One region of the Burkholderia sp. BCC1972 genome, then DNA from elsewhere that is predicted to be linked to it. Evidence: predicted binding sites of a transcription regulator. Region 1 holds the regulator's gene; each other region holds the start of a gene.
What was found. Region 1 encodes LexA, which represses DNA repair genes until DNA is damaged. Its sites were predicted from a motif close to ACTGTATNNNNATACAGT; they were not measured.
Positions count from the first base shown of each region.

Region 1 (3,272 bases):
AATTTCCACGAGAACAGTCCGAAGCGGTGGAATATCGCCGCATAGCGCGTGCCGTCGGCGCTGCGCTGGTACGTCACGACGAATTCATCGAAATTCCGGTATCCCGCACTGGTTTGCTGCTGATGCGGCGAATGCGTTGCATCGTTCGCGCTGGCCGGTGCGGCAGGGGTGGGTGCCGGGGATGACGCAGTTGCCGCGTTGTTGCCCGGAGCGGCAGCGCTTGCCGGTGCCGGGCTCGCCGGCGGTGCCGCTGGTGTGTCGGCCGGTGCATTGCCTTGCGGCTGATTCGACCATTCGGGCGGGCGCTCGCCGGGATTGCCGCGCGGCGGCATTCCGCTCATCAGCGCGGCCACGCCGTCCGGTGTCGCGTACGCATCGACCAGCGGCCCGACCAGTGCGGACCCGATCAGCGCGCCGATCACCGCGAACGGATTGTTCTTCTTCACCGCGTCGATCCGGCGCATCAACTCTTCCGTGACCTGCTGCTTCAGGCTGATGCGCAGCGACGGGAAATCGACATATTCGCTGATGGCCTGCGCATCGCGCGCGTCGATCGCCGATTTCAGGCGACCGAGCGCGACGTACGGTGACGCGTACGCATAGCCGATCGTCGACACGACGGCGATGGCCAGCACGACGATCAGCAGGGGCTTGAGCCGCCATGCGCGGCCCGAAGATCCAGTCACGTTGCCTCCGGTGCGGGGATGTTCCGCAATCAGAGACCGCCAGGCGTAGCCGATCGTTCCTCGGCGATGCAGCGGTCGATCATCCGGCATACGGCATCGATCGTGCCGACCATGATCAGGCGCGAACGGCCGTGATAGACGCGTACCGGCGCGCGGCGGGCGGGTTCCGCATGATTCAGGCCGGCGTTCAGCGATACCCGCGCGAACGCGGGAAGCGCCGACGGCAGCAGGGACGCCTGCCGTTCGACTGCGACTTCTTCTTGCACGGGCGCGGCCGCGGACAGCGGTGCGCAGGGCGTACGGCCGCGCAGATGGCGCAGGCGACCGAATTGACGGAAAGGCAGCAGGCGGGCAAGGCGTTCCATGATGTTCTCCTAGCGAGACGGAATGTCAGAGTTCGCCCGAGCGGATCAGCCCGACGGCGATGCCTTCCAGCGCGAATTCCGCGCTGCCGGCCTTGACGAAGATGTTTTCGTAATCCGGGTTCTCCGCGATCAGCTCGAGACCGCCAGGCCGGCGCATCAGGCGCTTGACCGTGACGTCGTCGCCCAGACGCGCGACGATGATCTGGCCGTCCTTCGCTTCCGTGCGTTTCTGCACGGCGAGGAGGTCGCCGTCGAGAATGCCGGCGTCGCGCATCGACAGGCCGCGCACCTTCAGCAGGTAGTCGGGCTTGCTCGTGAACAGCGCGGGATCGCACGCGTAGTGCTGCGAGATGTGCTCCTGCGCAAGGATCGGGCTACCGGCCGCGACGCGGCCGACGAGCGGCAGCGACAGCTGCATCAGGCCGGCATGCGGCAGCGTGAACTGGTGCGGGGCGTCTTCGATGCCGAGCAGGCGGATGCCGCGCGACGCGCCGGCAGCCAGTTCGATCACGCCCTTGCGTGCCAGCGCACGCAGGTGCTCCTCGGCCGCATTCGGCGAGCTGAAGCCCAGTTCGGCCGCGATCTCGGCGCGGGTGGGCGGGAATCCGGAGCGCTCGATCGCGCGACGGATCAAGTCGAACACTTGCTGCTGACGGGCGGTGAGTTTGGTCATGGCTGAACTGTATGGATAGACAGTGAGCTGTATTTTTATACAGTACTTCGCGAATTTCAAGCGTTACTTGAGGTTCGACGCGATCGCGCCGGTTCCGACGTGATTTCGCGACGTCCGGACGGCGGTTTATCTGCCGCAACCATCCATCCCGTCTGCGTTAGCACTTTTGAGTATTAAAAAATAAGGAACGATTATTTTTAATCATGTAACCCGTTCGTTAGACTGGCCCGACATCGCAATACCGACAACACTGGAGAACCAAGGATGGCGAAGCGCAATACGGGGCTGGTGGGCGGAGTGGGCCGCCTGATCGCAACACTCGCGCTGGGCGCGGCGGCGGCGCTGGGCGTCGCGACGCATGCCCAGGCCGATACGACGTTCCTGAACGTGTCGTACGACCCGACGCGCGAGCTGTATCAGGACTTCAACCAGGCGTTCGGCAAGGAGTGGAAGGCGAAGACGGGCGAGACCGTCAACTTCAAGCAGTCGCACGGCGGCTCGGGCGCCCAGGCACGCTCGGTGCTCGACGGCCTGCAGGCCGACGTCGTCACGCTGGCGCTCGCGTACGACATCGATGCGATCGCGAACAAGGGGCTCGTGAACAAGGACTGGCAGAAGCGTCTGCCCGACAACGCGTCGCCGTACACGTCGACGATCGTGTTCCTGGTGCGCAAGGGCAATCCGAAGGGGATCAAGGACTGGGACGACCTGACCAAGCCGGGCATCTCGATCGTCACGCCGAACCCGAAGACGTCGGGCGGCGCGCGCTGGAACTACCTGGCCGCATGGGCGTACGCAGTGCACAAGCCGGGCGGCAACGAGCAGACGGCGAAGGAATTCGTCACGAAGCTCTACAAGAACGCAGGCGTGCTCGATTCGGGCGCGCGAGGCGCGACGACGAGTTTCGTGCAGCGCGGGATCGGCGACGTGCTGATCGCATGGGAAAACGAGGCATTCCTGTCGGTGAAGGAGTTCGGTACCGACAAGTTCGAGATCGTCGTGCCGTCGGTAAGCATCCTGGCCGAGCCGCCCGTCGCGGTGGTCGACAAGGTGGTCGACAAGAAGGGCACGCGCAAGCTGGCCGAAGCGTACCTGAACTTCCTGTACAGCCCGCAGGGCCAGGAGATCGCGGCGCGCAACTACTACCGGCCGCGCTCGAAGAACGTGCCGGCGGAACTGACGAAGCAGTTCCCGAAGCTGAAGCTGTACACGGTCGACGACACGTTCGGCGGCTGGACGAACGCACAGAAGACGCATTTCGCGGACGGCGGCGTGTTCGACTCGATCTACAAGCCGCAGTAACGCCATAACGACAGCGGCGCGCCACGCAGCGCGCCGCATCCCCGACGGTTCGCCGGCGCGATGCACTGCGCCGGCGTTTGCGTCGGACCCGTGAGCAGCATCGACCCAGCAAGAGCATCCGATGACGACGTACACCTTTCGCAAGCCGAGCGCGCTGCCTGGCTTCGGCGTGACACTCGGCATCACGGTGGCCTATTTGAGCCTCGTGGTGCTGATTCCGCTCGCCGCCACGTTCCTGAAGACCGC
Region 1 covers NZ_CAJPGH010000015.1:152,844-156,115, reverse strand. The annotation lists gene U5798_RS21800 (DUF2939 domain-containing protein) at 1-686, opposite strand, end outside; gene U5798_RS21795 (hypothetical protein) at 716-1,051, opposite strand; gene lexA (transcriptional repressor LexA) at 1,077-1,724, opposite strand; gene U5798_RS21785 (sulfate ABC transporter substrate-binding protein) at 1,989-3,026, shown strand; gene cysT (sulfate ABC transporter permease subunit CysT) at 3,148-3,272, shown strand, end outside.

Region 2 (3,272 bases), on a different contig from region 1:
CATCGCCCGCTTGCCGGCCAGCATCCCTTCGCCGTAGCGGTCGCCCCAGTGCGTATCGGAATGCTCGCCGACGCCGTACGCAAAGCCGTACGCATATACGCGCTCGAACCAGCCCTTCATGATCGCGGGCATCGAGAACCACCACAGCGGGAACTGCAGGATCACCGCGTCGGCCCACTTCAGCTTGTCCTGCTCGCGCGCGATGTCTTCGCTTTGCGTACCCGCCGCGAACGCGCGCTTCGAATCGAGCGACGGATCGAACCGCGCGTCGGGCGCGCGATCGGTCACGTCGTTCTCATCGAGCACCGCCTTCCAGTTCATCGCATACAGGTCGCTCACCTGCACCGTGTGGCCGGCCGCTTCGAGATGCGCGATGGCGAAATCGCGCAGCGCGCCGTTCAGCGAACGCGGTTCGGGATGGGCATACACGATCAGCACATTCATCTTCGTCACTCCGTGGATTGAATGACTGCAGGATGCGGCCTCCGAAGGTATATTTGAAATGAATTCCTGATATTCCAGGTATAGCCATGAATAATCTCAGAAGGCTCGATCTGAACCTGCTCGTCACGCTGGACGTGCTGCTCGCCGAGCACAACGTCACGCGCGCGGCCGAGAAGCTGAACATGTCGCAGCCGTCGGTCAGCGTGCAGCTGCAGAAACTGCGTGACGTGTTCGGCGATCCGCTGCTGCTGCCCGGGCCGCGCGGAATGCGGCCGACCGCGCGCGCGGAAGCGCTGCGCGAGCCGTTGCGCGATGCGCTCGAAGCCGTCGAGCGCGCGGTGGTTCCGGCCACGCAGTTCGATCCCGCCACCGCGACGAACACGTGGCGCGTGGCCGCGACCGACTACGGCGAATCGACGATCGTGCTGCCCGCGCTGCGCACGCTGCGTTCGACCGCGCCTGGCACGCGGCTGGCCGTCGTCGAACTCGTGCCGCCGCGCATCGAGCAGGATGCCGAACGAAATGGCATCGACCTGGCCTTTCATACGACCGAAGGGTCGCCACCGGGCATGCGGCGCCTGCCGCTGTTCATCGAGCGCTACGTGCTGATCGGCCGCGCCGGTCACCCGAAGCTGAAGCGGCGCCCCACGCTCGCGCAATTCGGCACGCTCGAGCACGTGATCGTGTCGCCCGACGGCGGCGGCTTCTTCGGCGTGACGGACGAAGTGCTCGCGAAGGTCGGTGCCGCGCGGCGTGTCGTGCTGTCGGTACCGCACTTCCTGTTCGTGATGTCGGCCGTCGCGAGCACCGATCTCGTCGCGATGCTGCCCGAGCGGCTGGTGCGCGACGTGCCCGCGCTGCGCGTGGTGGACGCACCGGTCGAGGTGCCCGGCTATGAAATGTCCATGCTGTGGCACGAGCGCGTGCATCGCGATCCGGCGCATCGGTGGCTGCGGGAGACGATCGCGGCGGCGGTCTGACACGCCGGTCGCGACGCGGCTGACATTTACTGTCATCGGGGGCTTGAAAGTCCGCCAATCACTGTATATATTTACAGTGTTTCTGCGTCATTTGACCCGAATTCCGTCATCCCGAGACGGTCTTTAGTGAGGCGACCATGTTCCAGTCATCCGCATTCGATCCCGAGCAACCCGGCTTCAATCCCGTCCACTTCGAGCGCGCCGCGCAGCGGGCGGTCGTCGATCTGCAGCGTGTCGTCGGCGGCCCCGCGCAGCGGGCGCTGGGCCTGCGCCGCCGCACCCATCCGGCGGCCGTCCGCACGATGAGCTGGCAGGCGTTGCTGAACGTCGAAGAGCTGGCGTTCTCGAACGCCGGTTTCCTGAACCGCAACGATCCGACCGTCGTCGACGCGTTCATCCGGCTGCGCGACAGCAGGCTGGTCGCCGCGGACGTCGAGGAACCGGTCGACTGGCGCCGCGACGACGACGACCTGCCGGCCGTCTACCTGATCGTCAAGGCGATGCTCGAGGCGGAAGAGGAAGAGCGGGCCGAAGCGGCCTGAGCCGCGCCGGTCGAACGCGGTCGCGATGTGCGAGGTTCGCGCCGCCACGTTGCGCGGTGGCGCTGCGAACCGCTGCAGTCCGGCACGCGTGAATCGGCGCATCCGGCGGCGAGCCGCGAACCGTCGCTCAAGCCGGTCATCACCACGCGACTACCGTCCGAGCGACCCTCGCAATGACCGCCCGTTACAGCCGCGCCGCCAGCCGCGCGCCCTGATCGATCGCGCGCTTCGCATCGAGTTCGGCCGCCAGTTCCGCGCCGCCGATCAGGTGCACCGAGCGCCCGGCCGCCTGCAGCGGCGCAAGCAACGCGCGCTGCGGCTCCTGCCCCGTGCAGAGCACGATCGTATCGGCTTCGATCACCTCGTGATCGGTGCGCTGTTCGCCGTACGACACATGCAGCCCGCGCGCATCGATTCGCTCGTAGTTCACGCCGCCGATCATCTTCACCTGCTTCATCTTCAGCGTCGCGCGGTGAATCCAGCCGGTCGTCTTGCCGAGCCCCTTGCCGAGCGGCGCTGGCTTGCGCTGCAGCAGCGTCACTTCGCGCGCCGGTGCCGACACCTGCGCACGCGTCACGCCGCCGCGCGTCGCGGCCGGGTCGGTCACGCCCCACTCGGCTTTCCATTCGTCCAGGTCGAGTGCCGGCGACTCGCCGTCCTGCACCAGATATTCGGCGACATCGAAGCCGATCCCGCCCGCGCCGACCACCGCGACGCGCCGGCCGACCGGCTGCTTGCCCGCGAGCACGTCGATATAGCTGAGCACGTTCGGCCCGTCCTGCCCCGGAATCTTCGGGTCGCGCGGTGCGACGCCGGTTGCGAGCACGATCTCGTCGTAGCCGCCCGCGATCAGGTCGCTCGCGTCGACGCGGCGGTTCAGGTGCAGCTTCACGCCGGTCAGCTCGACCTGGCGGCCGAAGTAGCTCAGCGCTTCATGAAACTCTTCCTTGCCCGGCACCTGCTTCGCCATGTTGAACTGGCCGCCGATCTCGGCTGCGCCGTCGAACAGGTCGACGTGATGGCCGCGCTGCGCGAGCACGGTCGAGCACGAAAGCCCGGCCGGTCCCGCGCCGACCACCGCGATGCGCTTCGGCTGCTGCGCGGGCGTGTATTTCAGCTCCGTCTCGTGGCACGCGCGCGGATTCAGCAGGCACGACGCGATTCGGTTCTTGAACGCGTGATCGAGGCACGCCTGGTTGCAGCCGATGCAGGTGTTGATCTCGTCGGCGCGGCCCTGCGCGGCCTTCACGACGAATTCGGCGTCGGCGAGCAGCGGCCGCGCCATCGACACCATGTCCGCGCAGCC
Region 2 covers NZ_CAJPGH010000003.1:405,833-409,104, forward strand. The annotation lists gene U5798_RS07495 (NAD(P)H-dependent oxidoreductase) at 1-444, opposite strand, end outside; gene U5798_RS07500 (LysR family transcriptional regulator) at 531-1,424, shown strand; gene U5798_RS07505 (DUF2471 family protein) at 1,562-1,966, shown strand; gene U5798_RS07510 (NADPH-dependent 2,4-dienoyl-CoA reductase) at 2,151-3,272, opposite strand, start outside.
Region 2: the regulator LexA is predicted to act here: its motif matches at 1,485-1,502, upstream of U5798_RS07505 (DUF2471 family protein).

Region 3 (3,272 bases), on a different contig from region 1:
GCCGCATGAAGTGCACCTCGTCGCGCACCGGCGCGGCGAATGCCAGCTCGAGCGGCGTCGGCGGCACGGCCTGGCGGCCGCGCTCGTGTTCGAGATCGAACGTCATCGCGGCCAGCGACAGCTGCCGCGCGGCCAGCCAGCCGCACAGCTGCACGACGAGCCGGCGCGCGGCGAACAGCACGGCTTCCGCGTATTCGACGCGCTCCGGCAATTCGAGCCGCACGTCGAACACGGGCGGCACCGCCATCCATGCCAGCGGCTCGACCGCGTCGCCGTACGCGCGATCGAGCGCGGCCAGCAGCGCGGGGCCGCAACGGCGCTGTAACCCCGCGCGCGGCAGGCCGCGCAGATCGGCGAGCGTGCGGCAGCCGAGGCCGTCGAACCAGCCCGCATACGGACGCGCATCGGGCAGCAGCACGCAGGGCAGCCGGTCGAGCGAACGGACGAGCGAGGCCCGGCCGGCGACGCGGCGCCGGATGCGCGAGCGCGCCGACGTGCGCGCGAGCAGCCACGCACCTTGCCCGGTCGGCGCGGCGGACAGGCGCGCCGCATAGCCGAGCGCCGCGAGCGTCGCGCGCACCTGGCGGCACAGCGACGGCAGGCCGCCGAACAGGCGCAGGCTCGGGCCGACGTCGACGAGCAGCGTGGCTTCGTCGTCGAGCGCGACGCACGGCGAGAAACGCAGCAACGCGAGCGCGACCGCGCGCAACGCGTCGGCCTCGCGTGCGGGATCGCGTTCGACGAGCTGCGTCTCGGGCGCAAGCGTGAGCACGCCGCCGCGCTTCATGCCCGCGCGCACGCCCTGCCGCCGCGCGGCCGCATCGGCGATCAGCACGACACCCTGCTCGAGCACCGCACGGCCCGCGCCGCCGGCCGCTGCGTCAGACGGCGGCGGGGCGCACACGTCGAGCGGCAGGCGCGGCAGATGGATGCCGAGCAAGACGCGCATAGCGGCTCTCCACGATAGGCGACGGCAGGTCGAGCACGAGCGGCTCGCTGCGCGCGGGCCCGCGACGCTTGACGATGTCGAGCGACACGCCGCCCGGCACGGGATACAGCGCGACGCGCAGCACGGCCGGCGACGGCTGCCGCGCGGCCGACAGCGGGCGCAGCATCACGAACAGCGTGTCGCCCGTGCGCGCGGCCGCGAGATGCAGGCGCCGCAGCGCATCGGGTCGCGCGTCCTGCCAGAGCAGCAGCGCGCCGCAACAGCCGGTCCTGAGTGCCTGCTCGGCGGCCCACAGCGCGTCCGCACGGCTGCCGGCGCGCAGCCACAGCAGCGCGTCGGCCGGCACGCCGAGGCTGGCGAGCGCGGTTGCATGCGGCGATTGCGGCGGCGCGACGAGCGCGAGCGGACGCCGGGCGCTGACGGTGCGGGCAAGCGCGGGCGCGAGCAGCCGCATCTCGCCGCAGCCCGGCTGCGCGGCCAGCAATTCGACGAGCCCGCCGACCGGCCAGCCGCCGCCCGGCAGCTCGGCCGACAGCGGCGCGAAGCCGGTCTCGATCGTGCGCGGGCCGCCGCGCGCGAGCTGCGAGCCGCGCCAGAGCGATGGATGAAGGGATTCGGGAGAAATGGAGGATGCGAGCATGACGCCACCCACAACTGTATGGATATACAGTATATGGCAATGCGCCCGCGTCGCACAGCACCGGTGCGAAACCGATTTTCGTCAGAGGAAAAGCGGCGCAAAAGCCGGTGCGGCCATCATGTTACGCCGCATCGGAGCGGGTGCGGCCGGATCGTATCGCCCGGCAGAACCCGCACGCCCACCCGAAGGCAAACCGGCACGATGCAGCACCTCGCACCGCGCCGGCCGCCCGTCAGCCGAGCAGCAGCGCGTCGTCGTCGAGCTGCTCGTGACGCACCTTCTCGAACATCTGCAGCAGGTCCGGCACGTCGAGCCCCTTGCGCGCGTCGCCCGACACGTCGAGCACGACCTGCCCCTGGTGCAGCATCACCGTGCGGTCGCCGTAGTCGAGCGCCTGCCGCATGCTGTGCGTGACCATCATCGTCGTCAGCTTGCTCTCGGCGACGATGCGTGCGGTCAGCTCCAGCACGAACGCGGCCGTCTTCGGGTCGAGCGCGGCCGTGTGCTCGTCGAGCAGCAGGATCCGCGACGGCCGCAGCGACGCCATCAGCAGGCTCACGGCCTGCCGCTGGCCGCCGGACAGCAGCCCGATCCGGTCGGTCAGCCGGTTCTCGAGGCCGAGGTTCAGGAGCCGCAGCTTGTCGCGGAACAGCTCGCGCGACGGCCGGTCGAGCGCTGCGCGGAAACCGCGCCGCACGCCGCGCGCCATCGCGAGCGCCATGTTCTCCTCGATCGTCAGCGCCTCGCAGGTGCCGGCCATCGGATCCTGGAACACGCGCGCGACGAGGTGCGCGCGATCCCACGCGGCCTTGCGCGTCACATCCGTGCCGTCGATCGCGATGCGCCCCGCGTCGACCGGCTGGTCGCCGCTGACCGCATTGAGGAAGGTCGACTTGCCGGCGCCGTTCGAGCCGATCACCGCGACGAACTGGCCGTCGGGAATCTCGAGCGACAGCCCGCGCAGCGCGCGTGTCTCGATCGGCGTGCCGGGATTGAACGTGAGTTTGAGATCTTGTGCGGACAGCATGTCATGCCCCTCCGTTCTTGCGCGCGAACAGCTTCTTGCGCGTCGCCGGCAGCACCAGCGCGATCGTGACGAGCGCGGCCGTCACGAGGTTCAGGTCCTGTGCCTTCAGGCCGATGAATTCGCTGTTCAGCGCGAGCGCGATGAAGAAGCGGTAGACGATCGCGCCGAGCACGACGGCGAGCGTCGTCAGCACGAGCCGGCGCGCGGGCAGCAGCGTCTCGCCGATGATCACGGCGGCCAGCCCGATCACGATCGTGCCGATCCCCATCGAGATGTCCGAGCCGCCCTGCGTCTGCGCGAACAGTGCGCCGGCGAGCGCGACGAGCGCGTTCGACAGCGCCATCCCGGCGAGCGTCGCGCGGCCGGTCGCGATGCCTTGCGCGCGCGCCATCCGCGGGTTCGCGCCGGTCGCGCGCATCGCGAGGCCGAGCTGCGACGAGAAGAACCAGTCGAGGCCGAGCTTCGCGACCACGACGACGATCGCGAGCAGCGCCGGGCGCAGCACGTAGTCCGGCATCCAGTCGGGCTGCAGCACGGTGAACAGCGTCGGCTCGGTGATCAGCGGCACGTTCGGCCGGCCCATGATCCGCAGGTTCACCGAATAGAGCGCGATCATCATCAGGATACTGGCGAGCAGATCCATGATCTTCAGGCGC
Region 3 covers NZ_CAJPGH010000010.1:72,882-76,153, forward strand. The annotation lists gene U5798_RS16370 (DNA polymerase Y family protein) at 1-949, opposite strand, end outside; gene imuA (translesion DNA synthesis-associated protein ImuA) at 882-1,589, opposite strand; gene U5798_RS16380 (ABC transporter ATP-binding protein) at 1,822-2,616, opposite strand; gene U5798_RS16385 (ABC transporter permease) at 2,618-3,272, opposite strand, start outside.
Region 3: the regulator LexA is predicted to act here: its motif matches at 1,603-1,620, upstream of imuA (translesion DNA synthesis-associated protein ImuA).